2 regions of the Microbacterium sp. AC215 genome follow, and region 1 is predicted to be linked to the other one. Evidence: predicted binding sites of a transcription regulator. Region 1 holds the regulator's gene; the other holds the start of a gene.
The links. Region 1 encodes HrcA, which represses chaperone genes, less so after heat shock. Its sites were predicted from a motif close to TTNGCACTCGNNNNNNNCGAGTGCNAA; they were not measured.
Positions count from the first base shown of each region.

Region 2: a site for HrcA is predicted at 4,270-4,296, ahead of groES (co-chaperone GroES). Genes of this name have one in related genera too.

Region 1 is NZ_OZ409869.1:245,282-252,638, forward strand. Features, by position in the region: gene lepA (translation elongation factor 4) at 1-680, shown strand, start outside; gene ACZZZF_RS01300 (DUF1990 family protein) at 750-1,403, shown strand; gene hemW (radical SAM family heme chaperone HemW) at 1,420-2,637, shown strand; gene hrcA (heat-inducible transcriptional repressor HrcA) at 2,744-3,775, shown strand; gene dnaJ (molecular chaperone DnaJ) at 3,815-4,930, shown strand; gene ACZZZF_RS01320 (16S rRNA (uracil(1498)-N(3))-methyltransferase) at 4,945-5,673, shown strand; gene ACZZZF_RS01325 (HIT domain-containing protein) at 5,718-6,065, shown strand; gene ACZZZF_RS01330 (PhoH family protein) at 6,127-7,152, shown strand; gene ybeY (rRNA maturation RNase YbeY) at 7,169-7,357, shown strand, end outside.
Region 2 is NZ_OZ409869.1:1,461,442-1,468,798, forward strand. Features, by position in the region: gene ACZZZF_RS07250 (ABC transporter ATP-binding protein) at 1-483, shown strand, start outside; gene ACZZZF_RS07255 (ABC transporter ATP-binding protein) at 480-1,244, shown strand; gene ACZZZF_RS07260 (ABC transporter substrate-binding protein) at 1,386-2,663, opposite strand; gene rarD (EamA family transporter RarD) at 2,808-3,746, opposite strand; gene groES (co-chaperone GroES) at 3,890-4,186, opposite strand; gene ACZZZF_RS07275 (class I SAM-dependent methyltransferase) at 4,330-5,538, shown strand; gene ACZZZF_RS07280 (hypothetical protein) at 5,553-6,776, opposite strand; gene ACZZZF_RS07285 (hypothetical protein) at 6,760-7,357, opposite strand, start outside.

The DNA of each region.
Region 1 (7,357 bases):
ACACGGGCGAGACCGTGACGGTGACGAACCCGAGCGAGTACCCCGACGGTCGCATCGGCTCGGTGTCGGAGCCGATGGTGAAGACCGCGATCCTGCTGCCCAAGGACTACGTGGGCACGGTCATGGAGCTCTGCCAGTCGCGTCGCGGAGCACTGCTGGGCATGGAGTACTTCTCCGAGGAGCGCGTGGAGCTCCGCTACATGATGCCGCTCGGCGAGATCGTGTTCGACTTCTTCGACCAGCTCAAGTCCAAGACCCAGGGCTATGCCTCGCTCGACTACGAACCCGCCGGACAGCAGGAGGCGGACCTGGTCAAGGTCGACATCCTGCTGCAGGGTGACAAGGTCGACGCGTTCAGCTCGATCGTGCACCGCGACAAGGCCTACGCCTACGGCACGCTGATGACGGAGCGACTGCGCAAGCTGATCCCTCGCCAGAACTTCGAGGTGCCGATCCAGGCCGCCATCGGCGCCAGGATCATCGCCCGCGAGACGATCAGGGCGCTGCGCAAGGATGTGCTCGCCAAATGCTACGGCGGTGACATCAGCCGCAAGCGCAAGCTCCTCGAGAAGCAGAAAGAGGGCAAGAAGCGCATGAAGATGGTCGGTCGTGTCGAGGTGCCGCAGGAGGCGTTCATCGCAGCGCTCTCCGGCGACGTCGAGGGCAAGGACAAGAAGTAGGACCTTCGGGCCGGGCTGTTCCCGGCGTGGAGGGTGATCGTCCAGGGAACGGGAAGTAGGCTGGAACGCATGCGGCGCGGGACTTTCCGAGACGACACGGTTGACTATGCGGCCGTGGGTGCGACCCACGCGCCCGATCTGATGCAGTACCCGCCGGAGCGCAGCATCCCGGCGGAGAACTCCTGGCGGATCGGCAGCGGTCATGACCGCTTCCAGTCCGCGGGCGAAGCTCTGCTGACCTGGACCGCGCAGCGCGCGGCGGGCCTCAGCATCGAGGATGTGCGTCCCGCGCCCGGTCCCGCCTACGCCGGTGTCAGCTTCGACGCCGAGGGCACGCCGATCGCACCGAGCAAGAACGACGTCGAACAGCGCTTCGATGCGGAAGGCACCCCGTTCGCCGGCCCGGGCATGACGTTGCGCCTGCATGGGCGGGTTGCCGGCATGCGGGCGGATGCCGAGCTGCGCGTGATCTCCGTGACCGAGGAGAAGCGCCGGATCGGATTCGTGCTGGGCACGGTCGGAGGCTCGGTGGTGCGCGGTGAGGAGTCCTTCGACATCGACTGGCGCGAGGACAACGACGAGGTGTGGTTCTCCGTCCGTGCCTTCGACGCGCCGAACTCCCTTCTCTACCGCGTCGTCCCGCCGCTGGTGAAGCGCCGTCGCCGCGAGTTGTTCGCACGCTATCTGCGAGCGATCTCGCCGCTGTACGCGACTCCGGTCTGATGGTCGCACCTCTCTGATGGCCGGTCCGCTCCCACTCGGCGATCCGGCACCGGCAGACGGACATCTGCCCTCCGATCTGCCGATCGATTCCTCCGTGCCCTTCTCCGCATACCTGCACGTCCCCTTCTGCCGGGTGCGGTGCGGCTACTGCGACTTCAACACCTACACCTCGGGAGAGCTCCGCGGCGCGAAGCAGGAGGACTACGCCTCGACGCTCATCACCGAGATCGCCCTGGCGAGGCGCGTTCTCGCGGATGCGGGCGCGCTGCGCCCGATGGACACCGTGTTCTTCGGCGGCGGCACGCCGACTCTTCTGCCCGCGGGAGATCTCGCCCGGATGCTCGGTGCGGCGACCGACGCGTTCGGCCTCGTCGACGGCGCCGAGGTCACGGTCGAGGCGAACCCCGACACGGTGACACCCGAGGTCGCGCGGACCCTCGCGGATGCCGGCGTCACGCGACTGTCGATCGGCATGCAGTCGGCAGTGCCGCATGTGCTCGCCGCTCTCGACCGCACCCATCGCCCCGAGAATGTGACGACAGCGGTCGCCGCGGCGAAGGACGCAGGCCTCGCCGTGAGCGTGGACCTCATCTACGGCGCCCCTGGTGAGTCGCTCGGTGATTGGGAGGCGTCGCTCGATGCGGCGCTCGCACTCGAGTCGGACCACATCTCGGCGTACGCGCTGATCATCGAGGACGGCACGAAGCTCGCGCGACAGATCCGCCGAGGCGAGGTGCCGGCGCCGGACGACGACCTGCAGGCCGACATGTACGAGCTCGCCGATGCGCGTCTCGCAGCGGCGGGCTTCGACTGGTACGAGATCAGCAACTGGTCTCGCTCGCCCGAGCAGCGTTCGCGGCACAATCTCGCCTACTGGCGGGGGAGCGACTGGTGGGGATTCGGTCCCGGCGCGCACAGTCACGTCGCCGGCCTGCGGTGGTGGAACGTCAAGCATCCGGCCGCGTATGCACAGCGGCTCGCCGCAGCGGAGTCTCCCGCCGCCGGCACGGAGCGGCCGGACGAGCAGTCGACGACGCTCGAGCGCATCCTGCTGCTGAGTCGCATCCGCGAGGGCATCGCCGTCAGCGACCTCGCCGCGGACAAGAGGACACGCGTCGCGGGTCTGATCGCGGATGGGCTCGTCGACCCGGCCGCTGCCGTTCGCGGACGCGTGCAGCTCACACTGCGGGGGCGCCTGCTCGCCGATGCCGTCGTGCGTGAGCTCACCGACTGATCGGCGACCGCTGAGTCAGGACATCGTGCCGGATCAGCACGTGGTCGGCGTCGGCGGGTAGAATTGGCACTCGTAGCCAGTGAGTGCCAAGAGGGAGGGAGTTGCGATGGTCAGCGAAAGAGGCCTCCAGGTTCTCCGCGCGATCGTGCAGGACTACGTCGAGACCCATGAACCCGTCGGCAGCCGATCGATCGTCGACCGCTACTCCTTCGGCGTGTCCGCGGCGACGATCCGCAACGACATGGCACTGCTCGAAGACGAAGAGCTGATCGCCGCCCCGCACACCTCCTCCGGTCGCGTTCCCACCGACAAGGGCTACCGCGTGTTCGTGGATCATCTCGCCCAGCTGCGGCCGCTGTCGGTCGCGCAGCGCACGGCCATCGAGTCCTTCCTCACCGCTCCCTCCGACCTCGACGACCTGATGGTGCGCACGGTCCGAGTGCTCACGCAGCTCACGGGGCAGGTCGCGCTGGCGCAGTACCCGTCATTCGCGCGCGCGCATCTCACGCATCTCGAACTCGTGGCGCTGGCGCCGAATCGTCTGCTCATCGTGCTCGTCACCGACGCGGGCGGCGTCTCGCAGCGCATCGCCCCGCTGCCCGTCGACGTCGACGACGCCGACATGGCGCTGCTGCGTGCTCGTCTCTCCGCCCTGATCACGGGCCGGGCGGTGAGCGACGCCGCTGAGCGGCTGCAGGCGCTTCTCGCGGACGACGCACACAGTCATGACGTCGTACTGCGCGCTCTCGCGACGATCGTCATCGACGAGCTCGGCGCCTTCCGTCAGGAGCGCCTGGTGATGGCCGGAGCAGCGACTCTGGCTCGACGCGAGCAGGACTTCCGCGGCAGCATCCACCCTCTGCTCGAGGCGATCGAGGAGCAGGTGACGCTGCTGCGGCTGATGAGCGAGATGGAGGCGGACTCCCACGGTCTCGCCGCCAGCATCGGCACCGAGAACGCGTCCTTCGGCCTCGGCGAGGCATCGATCGTGGCCAGCAACTACGCCGCCCCCAGCGGCACGGCGCGAGTCGGCGTGATGGGGCCGACGCGCATGGACTATCCGAGCAATCTCGCGGCGGCGCGGGCCGTGGCCCGCTATCTGTCTCGGATGCTCGACGAAGACGAGGCGGCCCGCTGACGCGGCCGCCCAGAGAACAGCACACGCAGAAGGGCCATTGTGGCAGACCACTACGAGGTACTCGGCGTCTCTCGTGACGCCTCCACCGACGAGATCAAGAAGGCGTACCGACGCCTCGCTCGTCAGCTCCACCCCGATGTGAATCCGGGTGAAGACGCGGCCGAGCAGTTCAAGCTCGTCACGCATGCATACGACGTCCTGAGCGACGACGATTCCCGTCGCCGCTACGACATGGGCGGCGGAGACGGCGCCGCCGGCAACTTCCAGGGCTTCGGCGGCTTCGGGGACATCTTCGAGACCTTCTTCGGTGCGGGCCAAGGCGGTGGCAGGGGCGCGCGTCCGCGGTCACGCCGCGAACGGGGACAGGACGCCCTCGTCCGGGTGACCCTCGATCTCGGCGACGTCGTCTTCGGTGCGCACCGCGACATCGAGGTCGACACGGCCGTGCTGTGCGAGACGTGCAACGGCTCGTGCTGCCAGGAGGGCACGTCGCCCGTCACCTGTGACATCTGCGGCGGCTCCGGCCACGTTCAGCGTCAGGTGCGGAGCCTGCTCGGCAACGTCGTGACCTCCCAGCCCTGCGGCACCTGCGAGGGCTACGGCACGACGATCCCGTATCCGTGCGGCACCTGCGGCGGCCAGGGGCGGGTGCGCTCGCGTCGCACCGTCTCGCTCGACATCCCCGCCGGCGTCGAGACCGGGCTGCGCCTGCAGCTGCCGGGCTCTGGCGAGGTCGGCAAGGCGGGTGGCCCGAACGGCGACCTGTACGTCGAGGTCACCGTGAACCCGCACCCGTCTTTCAGCCGCGACGGCGACGACCTGCTGGCGACGCTGGAGGTGTCGATGCCGGATGCGATCCTCGGCACCGAGACCACGATCCAGGGTCTCGACGGCGAGGTCGATCTCGAGATCCGCTCGGGCGTCCAGTCCGGCGACGTGCTGACGATCAAGGGCCGCGGCATCACGCCGCTGCGGGGCAACCAGCGCGGCGACCTCCGCGTCGGCGTGCAGGTGGTCACCCCGACCCGGCTCGACTCCGCGCAGCGCGCGCTCATCGAGGACTTCGCGAAGAAGACCAAGGCACCGGGCCCGCAGCTGGCGCAGTTCCAGCAGGGGCTGTTCTCGAAGCTCCGCGACCGCTTCCGTTCGCACTGATCCGGACGGCGCTCATGGCACTCCACTTCCTCGTCGAGAACTCCTCGGATGCCGCGGTCGGCGACCTCGTGTCGCTCACCGGCGCCGAGGCGAAGCACGCCGCCGTCGTCCGACGGCTCCGCGTCGGCGAGGCGGTGACGGTCGGCGACGGCTCGGGGGTGTGGCTGACCGGCGTCGCCGAAGAGGTGTCTCCGTCCCGCGTCGACGTGCGCGTGGCCGAGCGATCGGTCGACCCCGCGCCCAGCCCTCGCATCGTGCTCGTGCAGGCTCTCGCGAAGGGCGATCGCGACGAGCTCGCCGTGCAGGCGGCATGCGAGCTCGGCGTCGATGAGATCGTGCCGTGGCAGGCGAGCCGAAGCGTGTCCCGATGGGATGGTCCTAAGGCCGTCAAGGGGCGCGAGCGGTGGGCGACGATCGTCCGCGAGGCGGCGAAGCAGGCTCACCGGGCGTGGGTCCCGGAGGTGGCGCCTCCGGCGTCGACCGCCGACCTCGCGAGACGCGCCGTATCTCAGCGGGTGCTGCTTCTCGACCCGACCGCCCCCGCGCGGTTGTCCGAGCTCGAGCCGGACGGCAGGGACATCGTCCTCGTCGTCGGGCCCGAGGGTGGTATCTCCGACGACGAGCTCTCGAAGCTGTCGGACGCCGGCGCCGAGCGTGTGCTGCTCGGAGACACCGTGCTGCGCACGTCCACGGCGGGCCCGGCTGCGATCGCCGTGCTGTCGGTCGCACTCAGCCGCTGGTGATCAGGCTACGGACCCGGCAGTGCTGCGGTCAGTAGACTGGGAGCATGTCCGAGCCCTCGATCTTCACGCGCATCCTCAACGGCGACATCCCGGGTGAGATCCTGCTCGACACCGGCCGCGTGTTCGCGATCCGGGACATCGACCCGCAGGCACCGCTGCACGCGCTCGTGATCCCCAAGACCGAGGACTACCGCGACGTCACGGAGCTCGCCGAGGGCGACCCCGGTCTGCTCGCGGAGATCGTCGCGGCTGCGAAGCAGCTCGCCTCCGAGCATGCGAACGGCGAATACCGCCTCATCTTCAACAACGGCGCCAGCGCCGCCCAGTCCGTCTTCCACGTGCACGCCCATGTGCTCGGCAACATCGAGGAGAGCAAGCTCGTTGGCTTCTGACGAAAACGACCTGACCGCATCCGACACCGCCGTCGAGAAGATCTACGCCGACGGCGTCGCCATGGTGCAGCTCCTCGGTCCGCAGGATCGACTGCTCCGGATGCTCGAGAAGGAGCACCGCGACGTCCAGGTGCTCGTGCGCGGCAACGAGATCACGCTCACCGGCGCGCCGGAGGCAGTCGCGAAGGCGAAGACCCTGGTCGACGAGCTGATGACCATGACCAAGGCAGGCCACGACCTCGCCCCGAGCGACGTGACGAGCTCGGCCCGCCTGCTGCGCAACGACGGCGGCCCTCGCCCGAGCGAGGTGCTCGGAGAGGCGATCCTGTCGACCAGGGGCAAGGTCATCCGTCCCAAGACGCTGGGGCAGAAGGAGTACGTCGACGCGATCGAGGAGAACACGATCGTCTTCGGCATCGGCCCGGCCGGTACCGGAAAGACCTACCTCGCGATGGCCAAGGCCGTCCAGGCCCTGCAGCGCAAAGAGGTCACCCGCATCATCCTCACCCGCCCCGCGGTCGAGGCCGGAGAGCGGCTCGGATTCCTGCCCGGCACGCTCACCGACAAGATCGACCCGTACCTCCGCCCGCTCTATGACGCGCTGAACGAGATGATGGACCCCGAGATCGTCCCTCGTCTGATGGCGACGGGCACGATCGAGGTCGCCCCTCTCGCCTACATGCGCGGCCGCACGCTCAACGACTCGTTCGTGGTGCTCGACGAAGCGCAGAACACGACTCCCGAGCAGATGAAGATGTTCCTCACGCGTCTCGGCTTCGGGTCGAAGATGGTCGTCACCGGTGACATCACCCAGGTCGATCTCCCGCAGGGATCCTCGGGACTCCGGCTCGTCACCCGCGTGCTCGACGGCATCGACGACATCCATTTCGCGCGGCTCACGAGCGACGACGTGGTGCGTCACTCGCTGGTCGGACGGATCGTCGACGCCTACAGCGAGTATGACGAGCGGCGCACCGCCCAGCGCTACGAGCGCGAGCAGGCGGCGGAGTTCGCCAACCGTGCCGACCGGCGGGGCGCACAGCGACCAGGACCCCGAGACCGGATGCCGAAACGAGGCCTCTCCTGATGAAACGAGCACAGCCATGATCGAGATCAACAACGAGTCGGCCATCGACGTCGACGAGACCGTGCTGCAGCGCCTGACCGACTTCAACCTCGCGCAGATGCATGTCAGCCCGGACGCCGAGGTCGCGATCGTGCTCGTCGACGAGGCTGCCATGGAGGCCCTCCACGTGCAGTGGATGGATGAGCCCGGTCCGACCGACGTGCTC
Region 2 (7,357 bases), 1.2 Mb from region 1:
GACGCCAAGGAGAAGGACTTCGCCGCGGCGCTCTCCGGCGGCCAGCGCAAGCTCCTCGAGATGGCGCGAGCGCTCATGAGCGATCCGACCCTGGTGATGCTCGACGAGCCGATGGCCGGCGTCAATCCGGCGCTGACCCAGTCGCTCCTCGATCACATCCTCGACCTCAAGGGCCTGGGCATGACGGTGCTGTTCGTCGAGCACGACATGCACATGGTCCGCCACATCGCCGACTGGGTCGTGGTCATGGCCGAGGGCAAGGTCGTCGCCGAGGGCCCGCCCGACGAGGTCATGGAGGACCCGGCCGTGGTCGACGCCTATCTCGGCGCCCACCAGGACCTCGATCTCGGTGCCGTGACCGGTCGCATCCCCGTGATCGAGAACGCCACCGCCGCCAAGCTCCGCGAGCAGATCGAAGCAGAAGCCGAGGCGGAGCTCGAAGCGACGAGCACGCCGGATCACGACCAGAAGGACAACGCATGAGCGCCGAGACCTCCGCTGCGGCACCGCCAACGGACGACATCGTCGTCGAGCTGAAGGACGTGCACGCCGGCTACCTGCCCGGTGTGAACATCCTCAACGGCGCCAACCTCGTCGCCCGACAGGGCGAGCTGATCGGCATCATCGGCCCCAACGGCGCCGGCAAGTCGACCCTGCTGAAGGCGATCTTCGGGATGGTGAACGTCCGCAGCGGCGAGATCACCGTGAACGGAGAGAGCATCATCGGGTTGAAGGCCGACAAGCTCGTCAAGCGGGGCGTCGCCTTCGTGCCGCAGACGAACAACGTGTTCCCCTCGCTCTCCATCGAGGAGAACCTGCAGATGGGGCTGTATCAGAACCCCAAGATCTACGCCGAGCGCCTCGAGTTCGTCACCGGCATCTTCGCCGAACTCGGCAAGCGCCTCAAGCAGCGCGCCGGTTCGCTCTCGGGCGGCGAGCGGCAGATGGTGGCGATGTCGAGGGCACTCATGATGGACCCGTCGGTGCTGCTTCTCGACGAGCCCTCCGCCGGCCTCTCCCCCGTGCGTCAGGACGATGCGTTCATCCGCGTCTCCGACATCAACAAGGCGGGCGTGACGACGATCATGGTCGAGCAGAACGCGCGGCGCTGCCTGCAGATCTGCGACCGCGGCTACGTGCTCGACCAGGGCAAGGATGCGTACGAGGGCACCGGACGCGACCTGCTGAACGATCCGAAGGTCATCGGCCTCTACCTCGGAACTCTCGGCACAGACGCCGCCTGAGGGCTCCCACGACAGAGGGGCGGATGCGACTCGCATCCGCCCCTCTTCTGTCCCCCCGCGCAGCTCCGGACACGCGGCCGCAGCTCGGGGCACGCACACGACGAAGGCCCCGGATCGAGGATCCGGGGCCTTCGCTCGTGATCAGTTGGTGCGGGAGATCAGGTTGTCGGCGCCGTACTCGTACGTGCCGATCGATGCACCCTGCGGGTCGCCGTTCTCATCGAACGTGATCTCGCCGGAGTAGCCGTCGTAGTCGGCGGTTCCACCGTCGTTGATGATCGCCGCGCAGTCCTCGAAGCTGGTGCACTTCTCACCGTCTCCGCTGCCGCCCGAGACCTCGGCCATCTTCGCAGCGATGTCCGCGCCCTCGGTCGAACCGGCGGCGAGAGACGCGAGTGCGACGAGCACGACCGCGTCGTAGGCCTCGGCCGCGTAGGTGAAGTCGTTGACCTCGGGGTTGCCCTCACCGGTCCAGAACGTCTGCAGACGGTCGGTGAAGTCGTCCTCGAGCGCCGGTCCCGGCTTCGTGCCCTGTGCGCCCTCGAGCGAGAACGGGAAGTTCGTGTCGGGCGAGGAGCCGTAGTCCGACAGGTTTCCGTCGACGAGGTAGAACTTGTCGGGCGAGATGCCGGCGTTGACCAGCAGCGGGGCGATGGTCTTGAACTGGTCGAACGACACGATCGCGACGGCGTCGGGGTTCTGAGCCTTGATCGTCTCGACCTGTGCGTCGAACTGACCGTCACCGACGTTGTACGACGCGTCAGCGACGACCTCGCCACCCGCGTTCTCGAACGTCGACTTGATGTTGTCGAACAGTCCGGTTCCGTACGCGTCGTTCTGGTAGATCACGCCGAGGGTCTTGTGTCCGTCTTCGGCGATCAGGTTGCCGAGGACCTCACCCTGCAGAAGGTCGCTGGGCGCGGTGCGGAAGTAGAGACCGTTGTCGTCCCAGTCGGTGAAGTCCGGGCCGGTGTTCGAGGCCGAGATCTGCAGGATGCCGGCGCTGACGTTTCCGTCGAGGATCAGGCGGGAGACGCCCGACGCCGCGGCACCGACGATGGCGGTGACGCCCGCGCCCTGGAGCTTGCTGATCGACGTCTCGTAGGCCTTGGTGTCGGTGTCGCCTTCGTCTTCCGCCGTCAGGTTGATCGTGACGCCGGCAGCAGCATCGTTGACCTCCTTGACCGCGAGGCCGACGCCGGATTCCATGGGCGGGCCGAGGAACGACAGCGAACCGGTCTGCGGCAGCAGCGAGCCGAGCTCGAGCGTGAGGTCGGCCGACGATCCGCCGCCGCCGCCACCGTCGGACGGCTCCTCAGAGGGCGTGCCGCTGCAGCCCGCGACGACGATCGCCGAGACGCTCAGCAGCGCGACTCCGGCGAGAATCTTGGCGCTGCGCGAGCGCGTGAATGAGGTCATGATGCTCCCTTGCGTGACTGGCCGTGGATTGTGACCACGGTCGGGTGCTCTAACACTAGGACTGAAAGGCTTCGCGTAGGGGTCGCCGATGTTTCGGTGCGTTAACGATCCGACACCGAGTTTCCGGACGGGTGAACCGGGAGTTCAGACGAGTGTCGGCTGATCGATCCGGCGTCCGCGACGCGCGGCGAGCAGCAGGTCGATCAGGAACACGAGGATCGCGACCCAGACGATGATGAAGCCCGCCCACCGCTCGGGCGGCATCGGCTCGCCGAGCACGACCGCGCCGATGATGAACTGCATGACGGGGGTGATGAACTGGATCATCCCGATGACGGTGAGGTTGATGCGCCGGGTGCCCGCGGCGAAGAGCAGCAGGGGCACCGCCGTGGCCACACCGGCGAACGCGAGAAGCACCGCATGCCACACACCCTGGGAGCCCATCGTGATCCCGGCGGGGGTGGCGGCGACGAGGATCAGCTGCACGATGGCGATCGGGATCAGCCAGAACGACTCGAGCGTGAGTCCGCTGACCGCATCGACCGCGGGGCCGATCTTCTTCTTGATGAGTCCGTAGACGCCGAACGAGGCGGTCAGCGACAGGGCGATCCACGGGAACTCGCCGTAGAAGAGGACGATCACGATCACGGCGACCGCCGCGATGCCGATCGCCGCCCACTGGAGCCTGCGGATGCGCTCCTTGAGCACGAACACCCCCAGCAGCACGGTGGTGATCGGGTTGATGAAGTACCCGAGGCTGGTCTCCACGATGTTCCCGGAGAGGGTTCCGATGAGGAACACCTGCCAGTTGACGTAGATCAGGACACCCGCCAGAGCCGTCCATCCCAGCAGCCTCGGCTGCCGGACGATGACGCCGAAGGCGGCCCAGCCGCGCATCACGGTGAGGAGGAGCAGGCAGAAGACGAACGACAGCAGCACGCGCCACGCGACGACCTCCCACGGACCGGTGGGCACGAGCAGCAGGAAGTAGAGGGGCAGCACGCCCCAGAGCAGATACGCTCCCCCCGCGTACGCGACTCCCGCCGTCTGAGTGGCTCGGGAGGCGGCGTTCGTCGGGGTCACCGCACAACCCTATGCCCGTCGCCGCGCCGCCTCCGCCCCACGAGACCCGCCATCCGGACATTGGCAGGAATCGATGCACCGGTGGCCGAACACGCAGGAAGGCCCGGATGCGTGATGCATCCGGGCCTTCCGAAGACGTTGTCTCAGCGGACGACGACTGCGAGCACGTCGCGAGCCGACAGGACGAGGTACTCGTCTGCGCCGAACTTCACCTCGGTGCCGCCGTACTTGCTGTAGAGCACACGGTCGCCCACGGCGACGTCGAGCGGAACGCGGTTGCCGTTGTCATCGATGCGGCCGGGGCCCACGGCCACGACCTCGCCCTCCTGGGGCTTCTCCTTGGCGGTGTCGGGGATGACCAGGCCACTCGCGGTGGTCTGCTCGGCCTCGACCTGCTTGATGACGATGCGGTCCTCGAGCGGCTTGATGGAAACCGACACGGTCTACCTCTTCTTTCTTGACGCTGACAGGAAGACTTTTCGCACTCTCAACCCGAGAGTGCTAATCCAGTCTAGGCGTTCCGCTGGCACTCACGCAATGCGAGTGCCAATGCGGCGAACAGCCCGCCGCCTAAGCTGGGGCAGTGGAGATCTCCGAGCTGCGCGCACTGCTCACCCCCGAGGGCCTGAAGGCGCTGGACGAACTCGGCCCCGTCGACGAGGTCGCCGACGTCGCTCGGATCGTATCCCGGCTGCGTGCGGCCGGCCACTCGCCCGAGCTCGTCTCGGCCGTGGTCGGACAGGCACGACTTCGCACCAAGGCGAAAGGCAAGTTCGGCGACTTCGCGGCCCGGATGCTGTTCACCCGGGCCGGACTCGAGCAGGCGACGCGGTTGGGCGTGGCCGCCCGGCATGCCCAGCGGATGCGCCGCGCCGGCGTCACTCGCGTCGCGGATCTCGGCTGCGGCATCGGCGGGGATTCTCTTGCCTTCGCCGGCGCAGGGCTCGACGTCGTCGCCGTCGACGCCGACGAGGTGACCTCGGCGATCGCGGCCTACAACCTGGCGCCCCTCGGAGACAGCGCGAGGGTGATCCACGGCACGGCCGAGGCGCACGTGCCCGTCGAGGGCGACGAGAACCAGGCGATCTGGATGGATCCGGCCCGCCGCACCGCCGGGCACAGCGAGACGCGCCGGGTCTCGTCCGATGACTACTCTCCGCCGCTGGACTGGGCCTTCGACGTGGCCTCGCGCACATCGACGGGCATCAAGCTCGGTCCCGGTCACGACCGCGATTCACTTCCCGTCGACGCCGAGGCGCAGTGGGTGAGCGCAGACGGCAGCGTGGTCGAGCTCGTGCTCTGGACGCGCGCACTCGCCCGCGACGGCATCCGCCGTTCCGCCCTCGTGATCCGCGGCGAGCGCTCACATGAACTCACCGCAGGCGCCGACGCCGTCGACGAGCCCGTGCGCGAACTCGGCGCGTTCCTGCACGAGCCGGACGGCGCGGTGATCCGGGCGCGTCTGATCGGCGATGTCGCGCGCAGCCTCGACGCGGGAATGCTCGACGAGCGCATCGCGTATCTCACCTCCGACGCCGCTGTCACCAGTCCGTTCGTGCAGTCGTTCCGGGTGCGCGAGACGATGCCGGCGAACCCGAAGGCGATCAGCGCCGTCCTCAAGGCGAACGACATCGGCTCTCTCGAGATCAAGAAGCGCGGCATGGACATCGACCCTGCGGCCTTCCGCAAGAAGCTGGCGCTGCGGGGCGAGCAGACCGCGACGCTGATCCTCACTCGCGTGGGTGATCAGCGACGAGCGATCCTCGCCGATCGGGTGCCGACAGCGGGCTGACGTCTCCCCGGCGCCTAGCCCTCGGAGTCGTCGGACGGGATGTCGACCTGGATCGGATCCTGGAATTCGCCGCCGAGCTCGAGCGTCTCACCGGGCCTCACCGTCTGCTCTGCCGTCGCCGTCGTGCTGTCTCCGGACACCACGAGGTAGGGCATTCCGTTCAACGTGTACGCGAGACGCACGCTCCAGTCGGAGATCATCCCTCCGGCCTCGTCCACGATGGTTCCGGCGACCTCGATGACGTCCGCCGACGATTGTCCCTCGCTCGCCGGGCGGCATTCGACGGCCTGGACGGCATCGACGATGAGGCAGTCCTGGATGTCGTCGCTCTCGACGCGCTGTGCGCGCCAGACCGGGGCATCGCGGAAGTACCCGACGACCGAGAAGGAGAACTCTTCGAAACCCTCCTCGACCAGCTGCTCGGCGCGTTCCCGCTCGTCGCCCTGGAACTGCGACAGCCAGGAGTTCTCGTCCGAACGCCATCGCTGGATGATGCCGACGACCTCCCCGTTCATCGCTCGCGCGGCGGACGCCCAGATCTCCTCGAGGCCCTCGTCCCCCTCCCCCGGCACCGCGACGCTCGCGTTCAGGCCGATGCCGTTCCCGTTGTCGAGATCGGCCGCGGGCTGGCACTGATCCGCCGACTTGTCGGCGGCGTCGAGCGTCAGGCACACCGTCTCGCCGTCGTCCTTCGTCGCGTACCAGACGAGGGCGTCCTCGTCCTGTCCGATCGCGCGCAGACTGCCCGGGTCGAACCCGCCCTCGGCCTGCAATTCCGCACGCCGCTCCTGCTGCGCGGAAGTCAACGCGACGGCATCGCCGGAACGCCCGAAGAGCGCCCAGCCGGTGCCGAGACCGATCACGAGCAGAAGTGCGGATGCCGCGGCGACCGCCTTCCAGTGCTGACGGAATGCGGCGCGGAGGCCTCCGGTCTCGGCAGACCGGCGTCCGTCGTCCGCGTGTTCGCCGGGCGCGCTGGGGGAAGCGTCGGCGACGGGTGCCTGACCGTCACGGAACGGCTTCTCCGACGTCGGCGGCTCGTGGGCCGGTCCCTGCCCGACCGGCGCGTCGACCCGGTCACGCGGGCCAGGGTCGACCCGGTCAGGCCTGCCAGGCTCGCCGCGCAGCGATTCGAGCTCTCTCAGCCTCGCCGCCTCGGCCTCGGTCAGGCCACCGTCGCGGCCGTACGCTTTGACCTGCAGCCCGCGCAGCTCGGCAGAGTCACTCTCCTGCAGCATCGTCGCCCTCCCAGCCCTTCGTCACGGTCAGGTACTGCTGACCGTAGCCGAACCGGTACTCGTAGCGGGTCGTCTTCCCCTCACCCACGACGTCGAGCACGAGCGTCCTGTCCGCGTCGGCGAGCATGATGCTGTCATCGCAGGCCATCGGAGGGTCGGGCATCGACCCGTCGTAGACGAGACAGTACCTCTGCGTGGACATGTCGATCCCCGTCCAGATCGGCACGTCGTCGTCGTAGCCGGCGACCAGGATCGTCCGCCGGTCCAGTCCCGTCCGCTCGGCGAGGGCGGTCACCGCCTCCGCCTCGTCGGGGCTGGCGAACATCGCCGTGGACTGCGGCGAGGTGATATAGCTGCGGGTGACGACCGCCGGCTCGCCGGCCGGCGTGAGGAACATCTGCGCCTCGACGTCATAACTCTGACTCTGGCTCACGGGTTTCGTGAGAGTGGCATTCACGCCCTGGACCACGGCCTGCTCCCGCGTCGTGCACGCGGGAGCCGTCGCATCCTCGTGTCCGAGCACCAGGCACACGTCAGCGCGCTCGTTCTTCGTCGCGAACCAGATCACGACGCCTTCTTCC